DNA from 3 places in the Pseudomonas sp. O230 genome. Region 1 is predicted to be linked to each of the others. Evidence: predicted binding sites of a transcription regulator. Region 1 holds the regulator's gene; each other region holds the start of a gene.
The links. The regulator sigma-54, encoded in region 1, starts transcription at its own class of promoters, with help from an activator protein. The targets are predictions, from matches to a motif close to ANTGGCATNNANNTTGCTNT.
Positions count from the first base shown of each region.

Region 2: glnK (P-II family nitrogen regulator) is a predicted target of sigma-54. The motif match lies at 2,756-2,775, and genes of this name have one in related genera.
Region 3: ACI77H_RS04665 (CmpA/NrtA family ABC transporter substrate-binding protein) is a predicted target of sigma-54. The motif match lies at 3,653-3,672, and genes of this name have one in related genera.

Region 1 covers NZ_JBJGXN010000012.1:49,066-54,209, forward strand. The annotation lists gene ACI77H_RS25235 (ZIP family metal transporter) at 1-530, shown strand, start outside; gene ACI77H_RS25240 (HPr family phosphocarrier protein) at 538-813, opposite strand; gene rapZ (RNase adapter RapZ) at 829-1,686, opposite strand; gene ptsN (PTS IIA-like nitrogen regulatory protein PtsN) at 1,689-2,153, opposite strand; gene hpf (ribosome hibernation-promoting factor, HPF/YfiA family) at 2,166-2,474, opposite strand; gene ACI77H_RS25260 (RNA polymerase factor sigma-54) at 2,549-4,042, opposite strand; gene lptB (LPS export ABC transporter ATP-binding protein) at 4,227-4,952, opposite strand; gene lptA (lipopolysaccharide transport periplasmic protein LptA) at 4,952-5,144, opposite strand, start outside.
Region 2 covers NZ_JBJGXN010000001.1:325,749-330,892, reverse strand. The annotation lists gene sutA (transcriptional regulator SutA) at 1-95, opposite strand, end outside; gene ACI77H_RS01580 (secondary thiamine-phosphate synthase enzyme YjbQ) at 197-622, opposite strand; gene ACI77H_RS01575 (ammonium transporter) at 836-2,173, opposite strand; gene glnK (P-II family nitrogen regulator) at 2,211-2,549, opposite strand; gene ACI77H_RS01565 (accessory factor UbiK family protein) at 2,968-3,228, shown strand; partial or broken gene ACI77H_RS01560 (Bro-N domain-containing protein) at 3,667-4,189, shown strand; gene ACI77H_RS01555 (hypothetical protein) at 4,557-4,997, shown strand; gene ACI77H_RS01550 (hypothetical protein) at 5,088-5,144, shown strand, end outside.
Region 3 covers NZ_JBJGXN010000002.1:286,465-291,608, reverse strand. The annotation lists gene ACI77H_RS04680 (protein kinase domain-containing protein) at 1-177, opposite strand, end outside; gene ACI77H_RS04675 (nitrate/nitrite transporter) at 185-1,396, opposite strand; gene ACI77H_RS04670 (ANTAR domain-containing response regulator) at 1,733-2,308, opposite strand; gene ACI77H_RS04665 (CmpA/NrtA family ABC transporter substrate-binding protein) at 2,324-3,535, opposite strand; gene ACI77H_RS04660 (quinone-dependent dihydroorotate dehydrogenase) at 3,765-4,784, shown strand; gene rmf (ribosome modulation factor) at 5,071-5,144, opposite strand, start outside.

The DNA.
Region 1 (5,144 bases):
TGCTTGGCGCGTTCGGGTTGTATCTGGTGGATCGGAAGGTCTCCGGCGCTTCGCCGGAAATGCTCGTCGGCACCTTGGAGCGGCCGGTCATTCCTCCACGGATCTGGTTGTTCGTGTTTGCCATCATTGCTCACAACATCCCCGAAGGCATGGCGGTCGGTGTCTCGGCGGGTGGCGGCATGCCCGACGCTGATAGCCTGGCGATGGGCATTGCCTTGCAGGATGTGCCGGAAGGATTGGTGATTGCGTTGGTGTTGGCCGGGGCAGGGATGTCGCGGGTCAAGGCGTTCCTGATCGGCGCGGCATCAGGGTTGGTCGAACCGGTCTTTGCGCTGTTGTGCGCCTGGCTGGTGAGCCTTGCCGAGTTGCTCTTGCCGTTGGGGCTGGCGCTGGCGGCTGGGGCCATGCTGCTGGTGGTCACGCATGAAGTCATCCCCGAGTCGCGCCGCAATGGTCACGACAAGCTTGCCAGCCTTGGGCTGCTGATCGGGTTTTGTCTGATGATGGTGATGGATACGGCGCTCGCCTAGGCGAGCGTTACTCGCCTTCGTCGAAGAAGTTGTTGATCAGCGCGACCAGCGCGTCCAGCGCTTCCTGTTCCTGCTGGCCTTCCGTGCTCAGATGGATTTTGGTCCCTTTGCCTGCAGCCAGCATCATCATGGCCATGATGCTTTTGCCGTCGACCGTGGATTCCGGCGTGCGTCCTACCCTGATCGTGCAATCCTTGAACTGACCGGCCACGCCGACGAACTTGGCGGAAGCACGGGCATGTAGGCCCAGCTTGTTGATGATTTCGATTTCCAGAGCAGGCATCGCGATGTGAATCCTTTAGCTGAGGTCGCGGTGGCGAACCTGGACGTTCTTCAGGGATTTTTGCAGGACCTGGCCCAGACGTTCGGTCAGGTAGACGGAGCGGTGATGCCCGCCGGTGCAGCCAATGGCAATGGTGACATAAGCACGGTTGCTGGCGGCAAAGCGGGGCAGCCATTTGAGCAGGTACGTGGAGATGTCCTGGAACATCTCCTCGACGTCCGGCTGGGCCGCCAGGTACTCGGCAACCGGCAGATCAAGCCCGGACTGATCGCGTAGCTCCGGCTTCCAATAGGGGTTCGGCAGGCAGCGCACGTCGAACACCAGATCGGCGTCCACCGGCATGCCGCGCTTGAATCCGAAAGACTCCACCAAAAACGCAGTACCGGGTTCCGGCTGGTTCAGCAGGCGCAACTTGATGGTATCGCGCAGCTGATACAGGTTCAGGTTGGTGGTATTGACCTTGAGATCGGCGAGGTCGGCAATCGGCCCGAGCAGGCTGGTTTCATCGTTGATCGCTTCTGCCAGTGAGCGGTTGGCGCTGCTCAGCGGGTGGCGACGACGAGTTTCCGAAAAGCGCTTCAGCAAGGTTTCTTCGTCGGCGTCCAGGTACAGGACATCGCACTGGATATGCCGGCTGCGAACTTCTTCGAGCAGTTCCGGAAACCGGCTCAAGTGGCTGGGCAGGTTGCGCGCGTCGATGGAAACGGCCACCAGCGGCTGCGCCAGTTCGGTGTGGATCAGCGCGCGCTCGGCCAGTTCCGGCAACAACCCGGCGGGCAGGTTGTCGATGCAGTAATAGCCGTTGTCCTCGAGAACATCGAGCGCGGTACTTTTACCTGAGCCGGAACGGCCACTGACGATGATCAAGCGCATGATTAGTGCCCGTTTTGCTCGTCCAGGACAACCTGATACAAGGCTTCATTGCTCACGGCGCTACGCAGGCGATCACGGACTTCCTTGCGATCGAGCATGCTGGCGATCTGGCGGAGCAATTCAAGGTGCGCATCGGTAGCGGCTTCCGGGACCAGCAGAACGAACAGCAGGTCAACCGGAGCACCGTCGATGGCGTCGAAATCGATGGGGGCGTCCAGGTGCATCAAGGCACTGATGGGCGAGTTACAGCCTTTGAGACGGCAGTGAGGAATGGCGATGCCGTTGCCAAAACCGGTCGAACCGAGTTTTTCACGGGCAATCAAAGCCTCGAAGACAACTTGCATCTCCAGATCCGGCACTTCCCGGGCGATCAGGTTGGCAATTTGCTCGAGGGCTTTCTTTTTGCTGCCGCCCGGCACGTTCACGATGGAACGGCCGGGGGTCAGGATGCTTTCAAGTCGGATCATGGGTTGGGAGTGTTAACGACCGGTCGCGCCCTGGAGGAGGCTTTGGGTCTTTTCCTTATGCTTTTTGAGTTGTTTATCCAGCTTGTCGGTCAATGCGTCGATCGCCGCGTACATATCGGTATGCTCCGCGTTTGCGACCACTTCATTGCCGGGAATATGCAGCGTGGCTTCGATTTTCTGCTTCAGCTTTTCGACCGTCATCGTGACCTGCACGTTGGTGATCTTGTCGAAATGCCTCTCTAACCGTTCGAGTTTTTCGCCGATGTAGGTGCGAAGAGGTTCGGTCACTTCCAGTTGGTGTCCACTGATGTTGACTTGCATACAGCTTCTCCTTCGTTGCCAGTGCATAAAGCGGTAGACCAGATGATCTACCACTGGAACGCTGTGGCGTGGCTCTACATCAACCGCTTGCGTTCGCTCGAAGGCGCGATCCCGAGGGATTCGCGGTACTTGGCGACGGTGCGGCGAGCCACCTGAATGCCTTGTGCCTCCAGTAAACCAGCGATCTTGCTGTCACTCAACGGCTTTTTCTGATTTTCCGCAGCAACCAGTTTTTTGATGATCGCGCGGATTGCCGTGGACGAGCATTCGCCGCCTTCGGAGGTGCTGACGTGGCTAGAGAAAAAGTATTTCAACTCATATATGCCCCGAGGGGTATGCATGAATTTTTGCGTGGTCACCCGCGAAATCGTCGATTCGTGCATGCCCACCGCTTCGGCGATGTCATGCAGGACCAGCGGTTTCATCGCTTCGTCGCCATATTCCAGAAAACCGCGCTGATGCTCGACGATCTGGGTGGCAACTTTCATCAGGGTTTCGTTACGGCTTTGCAGGCTCTTGATGAACCAGCGGGCCTCTTGCAACTGATTGCGCATGAAGGTGTTGTCGGCGCTGGTGTCGGCGCGGCGCACGAAACCGGCGTATTGGGCGTTGACCCGCAGCCGTGGCACCGACTCCTGATTCAGCTCGACCAGCCAGCGCTCATTGTCTTTGCGCACGATCACGTCGGGTACGACGTACTCGGCTTCACTGGACTCGATCTGCGAGCCAGGGCGCGGGTTGAGGCTCTGAACCAGCTCGATCACCTGGCGCAGTTCGTCTTCCTTGAGCTTCATGCGGCGCATCAACTGGCTGTAGTCGCGGCTGCCGAGCAGGTCAATGTAATCGGTGACCAGGCGCTTGGCCTCGGCCAGCCAAGGTGTCTTGGCAGGCAGTTGGCGCAATTGCAGCAGCAGGCATTCACCCAGGTTGCGCGCGCCGATGCCGGCCGGTTCAAATTGCTGGATGCGGTGCAGGACGGCTTCGATTTCGTCCAGCTCGATGTCGAGTTCCGGATCGAAGGCTTCGAGGATTTCCTCGAGAGTTTCGTCCAGGTAGCCCTGATTGTTGATGCAATCGATCAGGGTCACGGCGATCAGGCGATCGGTGTCGGACATCGGCGCCAGGTTCAGTTGCCACAACAGATGGCTTTGCAGGCTTTCACCGGCGGATGTACGGGTAGTGAAATCCCACTCGTCGTCATCGTTGCTCGGCAGGCTGCTAGCGCTGGTCTGGTAGACATCTTCCCATGCGGTGTCGACGGGCAGTTCGTTGGGAATGCGCTCGTTCCAGTCACCTTCCTCGAGGTTGTCCACCGTCGGGGCGGTTTCCTGATAAGAGGGTTCTGAGACGTCGGCGTTAGGTTGCTGTTCGGCTTTGTCGGCCAAGGGGTCGGCGTTATCGAAGTCGTCGCCTTCTTCCTGGCGTTCGAGCATCGGATTGGACTCCAGGGCCTCCTGGATTTCCTGTTGCAGGTCCAGGGTCGACAATTGGAGCAGGCGGATGGCCTGTTGCAGCTGCGGTGTCATCGTCAGCTGCTGGCCCATTCTCAAGACTAGCGATGGTTTCATGGCAGGGGCTAAACACCTTATTCGCCGGCGCACATGCGCCATCCACTACAGGGCGCCGAAGCGCCAAACATAAGCAAATTATATGCCCGAAACCGTAGCGTTTGCCTAGAGCGCTGTAACAATAAAAAAGTATTGATTTTTTATCGAGACAAGCGCTCGGGCAACCAGCCAGACACCTCAGTGCTTACAGGCGGAACTCATGGCCCAGATAGACTTCTTTCACGAGGTCGTTGGCCAGGATGGTAGCCGAATCACCTTCGGCGATCAGTTGGCCATCGTTGACGATGTAGGCCGTTTCGCAGATATCCAGGGTTTCACGGACGTTGTGGTCAGTGATCAGCACGCCAATGCCCTTGGCCTTGAGGTGGTAGATGATCTGTTTGATGTCGCCCACCGAAATCGGGTCCACGCCGGCGAACGGTTCGTCGAGGAGGATGAATTTCGGGTTGGTTGCCAGTGCGCGGGCGATTTCCACACGACGGCGTTCGCCACCGGAGAGGCTCATGCCGAGGTTGTCGCGGATGTGGGTGATGTGAAATTCCTGCAGCAGGCTTTCCAGTTCCTTTCGACGACCGGCCTTGTCGAGTTCCTTGCGGGTCTCGAGGATTGCCATGATGTTATCGGCGACCGAGAGTTTGCGGAAGATCGATGCTTCTTGCGGAAGATAGCCGATACCGGCCTTCGCGCGACCGTGCATCGGCTGGTGGCTGACGTCCAGATCATCGATCAGGACGCGGCCCTGATCGGCCTGAACCAGGCCGACAATCATGTAGAAGCAGGTGGTTTTACCGGCGCCGTTAGGGCCAAGCAGGCCGACGATCTGACCGCTGTCGATGGACAGGCTGACGTCGCGCACGACCTGACGGCTCTTGTAGCTCTTGGCCAGATGCTGAGCTTTCAGAGTTGCCATTAAGGGGCCTTTTGCTCTTCGGTTTTCTTTTTCGGCTGGATCACCATGTCGATGCGCGGACGCGACTCGGTCACGTTGGTGCCTGTGGCACGACCGGCGCTGGCAAGCTTTTTGTTGGTGTCGTAGACGATTTTCTCGCCTTGGGTGACGTTACCGTCCTTGTCGACAACTTTTGCCTTATCGATCAGCACG
Region 2 (5,144 bases), on a different contig from region 1:
TCAGCAACGTCTTCCGCTGCTGCTTCCAGGCCTTCTTCAGCCTCGTCTTCGTCGCCTACTTCGAGGTCGTCGTTTTCCAGATCATCGTCGCTCATGTTCTACCTCATGACTTGCGAAAAGCAGATTAGTTATAGCCCAGCTTCACCGTCTGTCGACAGCCGCCGGAAAAATTCAATAACCACTGGTGACCAGCGGCTCATGCCCCTTCACCGTGCACGGTGGCGAGGACTTTACGGGCACCGCCAAAATCACGGTGCTCGCCCAGATAAACGCCTTGCCAGGTTCCCAGCGCCAGTCGGCCTGCCGCAATCGGCAAACTGAGCTGACAGCCAAGCACGCTGGCCTTGAAGTGCGCCGGGAGGTCGTCCAGGCCTTCGTCGTTATGCTCATAGCCGTCTGTGCCTTGTGGGATCAGACGATTGAAAAATCGTTCGAAGTCGCGACGTACCGCCGGATCGGCGTTCTCGTTGATGGTCAACGACGCCGAGGTATGCTGCAGCCACAAATGCAACAGACCGACCCGACACGCCTTGAGTTCAGGCAGGCCGGCGAGTAACTCGTCCGTTACCAGATGAAAGCCCCGGGGCCTCGCCCGCAGGGTAATCAGAGTCTGTTGCCACATACAGTTCTCCGCACGTTCGGGGCGCATTCTAGCGCGCTCTGGGAAAAAACAAAGGCCCTAATATTCCTTCAATCATGTAAGCCATTGGCCGCAGAAAAACGCCCGCCGTAAACCCCACTAAACGTGTGCGAAAAAACCTTTCAGCAGTCCCTTCACTGACAAACTCCAGACAAAAAAATGCCCGGCAAGCCGGGCAAGTTTTTTAGGCGCGTCTTACAAGTTGTAGCCGCGTTCGTTGTGAAGTGCCAGATCGATGCCGACGGCCTCTTCTTCTTCGGTGATACGCAGACCCATGACGGCGTCCAGCACCTTGAGAATGATGTAGGTGACGATCGCGGTGTAGATCACCGTGAAGCCCACGCCTTTGCACTGAATCCAGACTTGTGCGGCGATGTCGGTGACGGTGCCGAAGCCACCCAGCGACGGTGCAGCGAACACACCGGTCAGGATCGCGCCGAGGATACCGCCGATGCCGTGCACACCGAAGGCGTCCAGGGAATCGTCATAACCGAGTTTGCGTTTCAGGGTGGTGGCGCAGAAGAAGCACACCACGCCCGCAGCCAGACCGATCACCAGAGCGCCCATCGGGCCCACGGTGCCAGCGGCCGGAGTGATGGCAACCAGACCGGCGACCACACCCGAAGCGATACCCAGTGCACTTGGCTTGCCGTGGGTGATCCACTCGGCAAACATCCAGCCCAGTGCGGCGGCGGCGGTTGCGATCTGAGTCACCAGCATCGCCATACCGGCAGTGCCGTTGGCCGCTGCGGCGGAACCGGCGTTGAAGCCGAACCAGCCGACCCACAGCATGGCCGCACCCATCAGGGTGTAACCGAGGTTGTGCGGGGCCATTGGGGTGGTCGGGAAGCCTTTACGCTTGCCGAGCACGATGCACGCCACCAGACCGGCCACACCGGCGTTGATGTGCACCACGGTGCCGCCAGCGAAGTCGAGCACGCCCCAGTCCCACATCAGGCCGCCGTTGCCGGACCAGACCATGTGTGCGATCGGTGCATACACCAGGGTGAACCAGATGCCCATGAAGATCAGCATCGCGGAGAATTTCATCCGCTCGGCGAAGGCACCGACGATCAACGCAGGGGTGATGATGGCGAAAGTCATCTGGAAGGTGATGAACACCGCCTCAGGGAACAGCGCCGCCGGACCGGTCAGGCTCGAAGGCGTGACACCGGCGAGGAATGCCTTGCCCATGCCACCGAAGAACGAGTTGAAGTTGACGACGCCCTGTTCCATGCCGGTGGTGTCGAACGCGATGCTGTAGCCATAAATGACCCACAGAATGCTGATCAGACCGGTAATGGCGAAGCACTGCATCATCACGGAAAGAATGTTTTTGGAGCGAACCATGCCGCCGTAGAACAGCGCGAGGCCGGGAATGGTCATGAACAGCACGAGGGCTGTCGAGGTCATCATCCAGGCGGTATCGCCGGAGTTGAGGACTGGGGCCGCCACTTCGTCTGCCGCCATGGCCAGGCTGGGCATTACGAGGGACAACAGGGCTCCTAGCCCTGCGAATTTACGCAGAGTCATATTGTTTTCTCCTGGGGCGTTGGGTTTGTGGCGGCTTTTAAATCGCGTCGGTATCGGTTTCGCCGGTACGAATGCGAATCGCCTGTTCCAGATTGACCACGAAGATCTTGCCGTCACCGATCTTGCCGGTGTTGGCAGCCTTGGTTATCGCCTCGATAACCCGGTCAAGATCCTTGTCGTCAATGGCGACATCGATCTTCACCTTGGGCAGGAAATCGACCACGTATTCCGCGCCGCGATACAGCTCGGTGTGACCCTTCTGCCGACCGAAGCCTTTGACTTCAGTAACGGTAATGCCCTGCACGCCGATCTCGGACAGCGATTCGCGCACGTCGTCCAACTTGAACGGCTTGATGATGGCAGTGACTAGCTTCATGAAAACTCTCTCCCGAATTGGTGGACTTGCCCCAGGAAAACAAACCCGGCTCAAGTCTAAGCGCAGTGCCTGGCTTTGTAACGCATCGTCGGCCTTACCTGCCCGTCCGACGCCAGCTAACCGCTCCGTACGAAACACTTCCCCCGTTTCGCTTGGCGCACTGCATTCGTCACAGCGACTGCATCAGTGCATGGGTCACTAGGCACTAAGCAGAAAGCTTGCCATCTCCACAAAACTCTCTGTTTTCAAGCGGTTGGCCGTAGATGTCCACCACATCACCGCAACACCGGACGCGTTACGCACAACAACGGTGCGATGCCGTCCGTCCGCATGCGCGAAAAGCGTGCATCCCTGCCGTCGGGATTGACTATAGACACTGCGTGATACACTGCCCGCCATTGTTTCCAGGACCTTTCCCATGCTCGCGCCCAAAGACTTCCTCGACGCCCTGACCGGCACCGCCTCCCGCCTCTTCAGCGGCGAAACCCCGCTGCCGAAAAGCGAAATCGAAAGCCAGTTCAAGGCGCTGTTGCAGAGCGGCTTCAGCAAACTGGACCTGGTGAGCCGGGAAGAATTTGATAGTCAGATGGTTGTGCTGGCGCGCACTCGGGCCCGCCTCGAGAGCCTTGAGGCCAAAGTCGCGGAGCTGGAAGCGAAGCTCATTCCCCCTGCCGAGTAACCCACGATCCCTGTGGGAGCGGGCTTGCCCGCGAATGGGGTCGCCTCGGTCTACCAGCCATCCCACGCTGGACGGACCACCTCTGTAGGAGCTGCCGAGGGCTGCGATCTTTTGATCTCAAACCTCGCAAAAATCCCGGCACCTTCCTACAAGAAAACCACCGCCGTCCGATTGTGTCGCCAAGTATCCAGCCTCTAAGCTCCCCCCAGCTGAATATTCAGCTCCGGGTTTGGCGACCCGGATAGCATCCAGACACATCGCGACCACGTTCGAACCAGGGAATTGTTCCCATCTCGAATTATGGCGGCTATGCGTGGGAGACTTTCGGGTCTGCCGGTTGGGTGCGTTACCGGTTCGCCAACCCGCGCATGGCTGCCACCCTTTTCGTTTGGCGACGATCAGAGGCAGTTTTCTTCATCGCACCTCGAGAACTGCACCATGGACGACAACTATCTGATCCCCCACGTCTTCACGCGCCACAAACTCCACCTACACGCCCTTCTAATAGAAAACCAACCCTGGTTCTGCGCCCGCGACCTTGGCCGCCTCCTGCGCCTTTACATCGAAGAACGCACCCTCCGCAAACTCGACCCCCGACCAACACCAAACCACGCGAATGCTCATCCACGGCAGCATCGAACACACCTTGCTGATCAGCGAATCCGGCGTCTACGCATTATTGATCTACCACTACTGCCCCGAATATCGAGCCCTGCGCGAATGGCTGACTCACGACGTCGTCCCAACCCTGAGAGACGCTGAGCAACCCACGACAACCGAACGTCCAATGCTGAGCCTGCTGAACTGGCCGGACATGTCGCTAAGTTTGCTGCACTGGAACAACCAACCATGGATTCGGTTGCAGGATGTTCCGCAGTTGGTGCCCGAGCAGATGATTTCGATACCCGCTATCAATGCGCCTTGGTGGAAAAGAGCCGCGAAGATGCTTCACGTATTCTGAACAAAAGCCCCACGCTTTTGGCGTGGGGTCCAATAAATGCCAGACGACCATCAGGCACAGTGCGCGATTGTTTGATGGGGATCAGAGATCTACGTGGTAGCGAGCCTGAGTCGGAAATGCCCCTCAGACTTGCCTGTAGGAATTCCCGTGACTGCGATCTTTCCACCCGCATAAATCCCGGCAATGCCCTACAACGTTCTCATCCGCGGTCTGATTGCGCGCAAAAGCCCCCCTTTTTAAGCTCACTTCTCAAATGATTCATTTGAACGCACTCGTTCGGAGCAAATGCAGTCCACCTTGAATAAGGGATTCTGGCGACTGCGATCCCAGCAATGGAATGTTCAAAATACTACAAGGAGTAATACCCATGGAAATTTATAAGTCTTTGTTTGCCGCTTTAACTTTGACTGCACTTTATACAAGCCCGGTTGTTGCCGGACCACCTGTAACGGTGACCTTCAAAAATATTGGAATCAAAACTGCTACGTATACACCCATAAACAACAACGAGTTTATTACTAAAACAAACGCATCCCATACGCCTGAAGCTTCCATTATTCCAAACAGCACAGATACATACCGCATACAAAGCAACGCGGGCTACACCCATGCTAACTTGCGCTATCAGAGCGGCAATAAAACATGTGTTTATTTATCAACATTCGTGACTGCTCCCGGCCCTGGCGCGACGAAAGTCCCCAAATGGAATAACGCAGCCACTCCTAGCGGCGGTGCTACCTGCACCATCAGAACAACTAGAACAAATCCGTCCACCTATGCCTGGTCAATTGAAATCACCATGAAGTAAAGCTGGTCTAGAGACAATGATGCTCGGCAAACCTTGCCGACAATCAACCCACACATCATTTTCTACTCATAAATATCAGGAGCTAAAATCATGATCAACGCAATAAGCAGCCCTGTAAGTGATACCGGTCAAGCTCTGACAGGTACA
Region 3 (5,144 bases), on a different contig from region 1:
GGTTGAACGCGCTGCGAGGCCGCCATCGGCGCACTGGCTGACGCCGTCGGCGATGGCGAACAGGTAACCCTTGCTCGCCGCCAGCGCCGGGGCCGGTGTCACCAGGCGCAAGGCGTCCTGATTTTCCTCGCGCGGACCGATAGCGCTGGCTTCGGCAAAACTCAGTTGCAGGCTCATTCAGCCCTCACACCCGCGCAGCGGTGACGGCAGCCGAACCCCAAGTGGTTCTCCAGCGACGTTTCACGCCGTGCAAACCGAACCAGGCGAGGACGCCGAGGCTGGCGAACAACCACAGGGCCAGTTGATAACTGCCGGTGCTTTGCTTGATCGCGCCCATGCCTGCCGCGAGGGCGAAGCCGCCGATGCCGCCGGCCATGCCGATCAAACCGGTCATCACACCGATCTCACGCCGAAAACGTTGCGGAACCAATTGGAAAACCGCGCCGTTACCCGCACCAAGGCCGAGCATGGTGCAGACGAAAAGTGCCAGCGCCGCGTAGGAACTTGGCAAGTTGAAACCCACTGCTGCAATGCAGATCGCCGCCACTGTGTACATCGCCAGCAACGTGCGAATCCCGCCGAAGCGGTCGGCCAGCGCACCGCCCAGAGGGCGCATCAAACTGCCGCCAAACACGCAGGCCGCGGTGTAGTAACCGGCGGTCACTGGGCTCAGGCCGTATTGGTCGTTGAAGTAGCCGGGCAGGGCGCTGGCCAGGCCGATAAAGCCGCCAAAGGTCACGCTGTAGAAAAACATGAACCACCAACTGTCGCGGTCGCCCAGGGCCTTGAAGTAGTCGGACACCGACTTGGCTTTCGGCCGCTCAGGCGCGCTTTTGGCCAGCCAGGCGAAGACGATGATGGTCAGGATCAGCGGGATCAGGGCGAAGCCGAACACGTTGCTCCAGCCAAACGCGGCGGCCAGCACCGGAGCGATCAGCGCGGCAAGCACAGTGCCCGAATTACCGGCCCCGGCGATGCCCATGGCCTTGCCCTGATGTTGTGGCGGATACCACTGCGACGCCAGCGGCAGCGCCACGGCGAATGACGCGCCCGCCATGCCGAGGAACAGACCCAGCAGCAGCGCCTGCTCGTAACTGTGGATGCCGTGCTTCCAGGCAACGAACAGTGCGCAGATGACGATCACCTGGCCGATGATGCCGGCGGTTTTAGGCGACAGGCGATCCGCCAGCATGCCCATGATAAAGCGCAGTACGGCCCCGGCCAGAATCGGCGTGGCCACCACCAGTCCGCGTTGTTGGGTGGTCAGGTGCAGGTCGGCGGCGATTTGCACCGCCAGTGGGCCGAGCAGGTACCAGACCATGAAACTCAGGTCGAAATAAAGGAAGGCCGCGAACAGGGTCGGGGTATGGCCGGATTTCCAGAAGCTTGAATTCATCGCGCACCTCAGCTGTGAGTCGTCTCGAGAAGGAGTCATGAGCTTGCGGGTGGGGCGCCGCAACGGCCGCACCACCGGCCCCGGTCTGTGGGGCCAAAACAAAAAAACGCCGCCACCGGATTTGCCATGGGCAAATGAGGTGAGCGACGTCTTTGTCGTAGGTGGGGCAACCGCCGTTGGTTACCTGTGTGGATTACATAGCGAGATTTGTGCCAACAGCGTGGAACCGAGTCGTGGCCATCGCGGGCAAGCCCGCACACACAGGATTGCTGGAGTTCACAAAACCTGTGGGAGCGGGCTTGCCCGCGATTGGGCCCTCAAAGGCACCACAAGATCTCAGCCGAGCAACTCACTCATCGCGATGATCTGCTCCGCCACCTGAATCAGTTTCTGCTGCCGGCTCATGGCCTGGCGCCGCATCAGCGTGTAGGCCTCTTCTTCGTTGCAGTCCTTCATCTTCATCAGCAGCCCCTTGGCCAGCTCGATGCGCTTGCGCTCGGCCAGTTGCTGATCGCGGGCGTGCAGTTGTGCGCGCAGGGCCTGGTCGCTTTCGAAGCGCGCCATGGCGACGTCGAGAATCGGCTGCAAGCGTTGTGCGTGAATGCCTTCGACGATGTAGGCGCTGACTCCGGACTTGATCGCCTGGCGCATCACGTCGGGGTCATGTTCGTCGGTGAACATCACAATCGGCCGTGGCTGGTCGCGACTCACCAGCACCACTTGCTCCATCACATCGCGGCTCGGTGACTCGGTATCGATCAGGATCACGTCCGGACGCACCGTTTCGACGCGTGCGGGCAGGTCGATGGTCAGGCCGGATTCGTCGATGACCTCGAATCCGGCTTCGGTCAGGGCGGCTTTCAAGCGGCCGACTTTCTTCGCGGTGTCGTTGATCAGCAGGATACGCAACATGTTCGCAGTCTCCTGTCAGCGGCTGGCGAATCGGGACGAGCTGTCGCTCATGGCGTGCAGTTTGAAACTGCGGACATATCCGGCCGGGTCCGAGCCGTCCCAGATTTTGCCGTCGATCAACTGGCTGCTGCGCATTTCCTTGCCTGAAGAGGCAACGCCGACCGCGCTGGCGGCCTCTCGATACACGTCTAGTTGCTGAACCTGACGGGCCACCGCGAGGTAGTCCGGGTCGTCGCGCAGCAAACCCCAGCGGCGGAACTGGGTCATGAACCACATGCCATCGGACAGGTAAGGCCGGTTGGCCTCGCCAGCGCCATGGAAGCGCAGCGCGTGCGGGTCTTGCCAGCGGTTGCCGAGGCCATCGGCGTAGTCGCCGAGCAGACGCGGTTCGATGCAGTCGAGCGGCGTGTCCAGGTATTCGGGGGCGCTCAGCAACTGGGCGGTACTGCGGCGATTCTCGACGCTTGCTTCGATGAATCGGCTGGCCTCCAGAATGGCCATCACCAGTGCCCGAGCGGTGTTGGGGTACTGCTCGACGAACGCGCGGGTGCAGCCGAGGACTTTCTCCGGATGATCGGGCCAGATCGTCTGGGTCGTTGCCATCGTAAAGCCGAGATTGTGTTTCACGGCGCTGGCGGACCAGGGTTCACCGACGCAGAAACCGTCGATCCGCCCGGCTTGCAGGTGCGCGACCATTTGCGGCGGCGGCACCACCACACTGTCGACGTCGTGCAGGGGATGAATGCCCTGGCTGGCTAGCCAGTAATACAGCCACATGGCGTGGGTACCGGTCGGAAATGTCTGGGCGAAGGTGAGTTTTGGGCGAGTTTGGTGCACGTGTCGATCCAGTGCTTCAGGAGCGGTCACGCCCAAGGCTTGCAAGCCGTGGGAAAGGTTGATGCTCTGACCGTTCTGGTTCAGGCCCATGAGCACCGCCATGTCGGTCGGCGCGACGCCACCGATGCCCAAGTGCACGGCATAGATCAAACCGTACAGGCTGTGGGCGACATCGAGTTCGCCGCTGACCAGTTTGTCCCGCAGGCTGGCCCAGGAAGACTGGCGCTTGAGGTTCAAGGTCAGGCCGTAAGGCTGGGCAAAGCCCTGAGTGGCGGCGACCACCACCGAGGCGCAATCGCTCAGGGCCATGAAGCCGAGGTTGATGTCGGTCTTTTCCGGGGCATCGCTGCCGTTGACCCAGGCCAGCGGGCCCGTTGTGGTTTCATTCATGACAAAACACCTTCCAAAAAAAGCGTCGTCCCAGGTCCTCGCGCAAGCAAAACCGGGTGACGACGCCATTGTCCTTCCACTCATCCCGCCGTTGGCATGAGTGCTGATGCCTGTGTCGGTGCAAGGCATATGCCATCGCTCGCTGATTTTGTTGCGCGCCTCGCTTGCGACCCCGATGCCCGGCTATAATCGCCGCCTCATTTCGCCGCCATTCGAGTCAAAGCCGCCCATGTACACCCTGGCCCGTCAGCTGTTGTTCAAACTTTCCCCGGAAACCTCCCACGATCTGTCCCTGGACCTGATCGGCGCGGGCGGGCGTTTGGGCCTCAACGGCTTGCTGTGCAAGGCTCCGGCAAAAATGCCGGTGAGCGTCATGGGCCTGGACTTCCCGAACCCGGTGGGTCTGGCGGCCGGTCTGGACAAGAACGGCGCGGCCATCGACGGTTTTGCCCAGTTGGGTTTTGGATTCGTCGAAATCGGCACCATCACCCCGCGTCCTCAGCCGGGCAACCCGAAGCCACGGATCTTCCGTCTGCCGGAAGCCGAGGCGATCATCAACCGCATGGGCTTCAACAACCTGGGTGTCGATCACTTGCTGGCGCGTGTGGCGGCGGCCAAGTACAAGGGCGTGCTGGGCATCAACATCGGCAAGAACTTCGATACTCCGGTCGAGCGCGCGGTCGACGACTACCTGATTTGCCTGGACAAGGTCTACGCCCATGCCAGCTACGTGACGGTCAACGTCAGTTCGCCAAACACCCCGGGCCTGCGCAGCCTGCAATTCGGGGATTCGCTCAAGCAATTGCTGGCGGATCTGGCGACTCGTCGTGCCGAGCTGGCGCTGCGCCATGGCAAGCACGTGCCGCTGGCGATCAAGATCGCGCCGGACATGACCGACGAAGAAACCGCGCAAGTCGCGCTAGCGCTGATCGAAACCGGGATGGACGCGGTGATCGCCACCAACACCACCCTGAGCCGCGTCGGCGTCGAAGGCATGGAGTTCGGTGACGAGGCGGGCGGTCTGTCCGGCGCACCGGTTCGTGACAAGAGCACCCACACCGTGAAGGTGCTGGCGGCAGAATTGGCCGGCCGCTTGCCGATCATCGCCGTGGGCGGCATTACCGAAGGCAAGCACGCAGCTGAGAAAATCGCTGCGGGGGCGAGCTTGGTGCAGCTCTATTCCGGCTTCATCTACAAAGGTCCTGCGCTGATTCGCGAGTCCGTCGACGCCATCGCCGCTCTGCGCTAAGCCCTTTAAGCGCGGCCGGGCGGCGTTCCGTTTGCTGGTGATGGCAGCCTCGAGATCGCCATCGCGGCATTGGGTCACTTTGTAGGAGCCGGCTTGCCGGCGATGGCATCCTTGAAATCGCCATCGCCAGCAAGCTGGCTCCTACAGGGGATCGTGTCTGGCCAAAGAGCGGGCATAAAAAAGGGCTCCTCGAAGGAGCCCCTGGGCCGGAGCCCGCCGCCCGGATGGGGCGTGCGTGTTAAGTCGTTACGTAATCAGGTTGTCGTGTCGGAGTGTGTGCCCTGTGTTAGCCGACGGCGTGAAGTTCGTTGAGTCTATGGATTCCCGCAGTGCCGGTCATACCGTCCCAGTTGTCGCCGC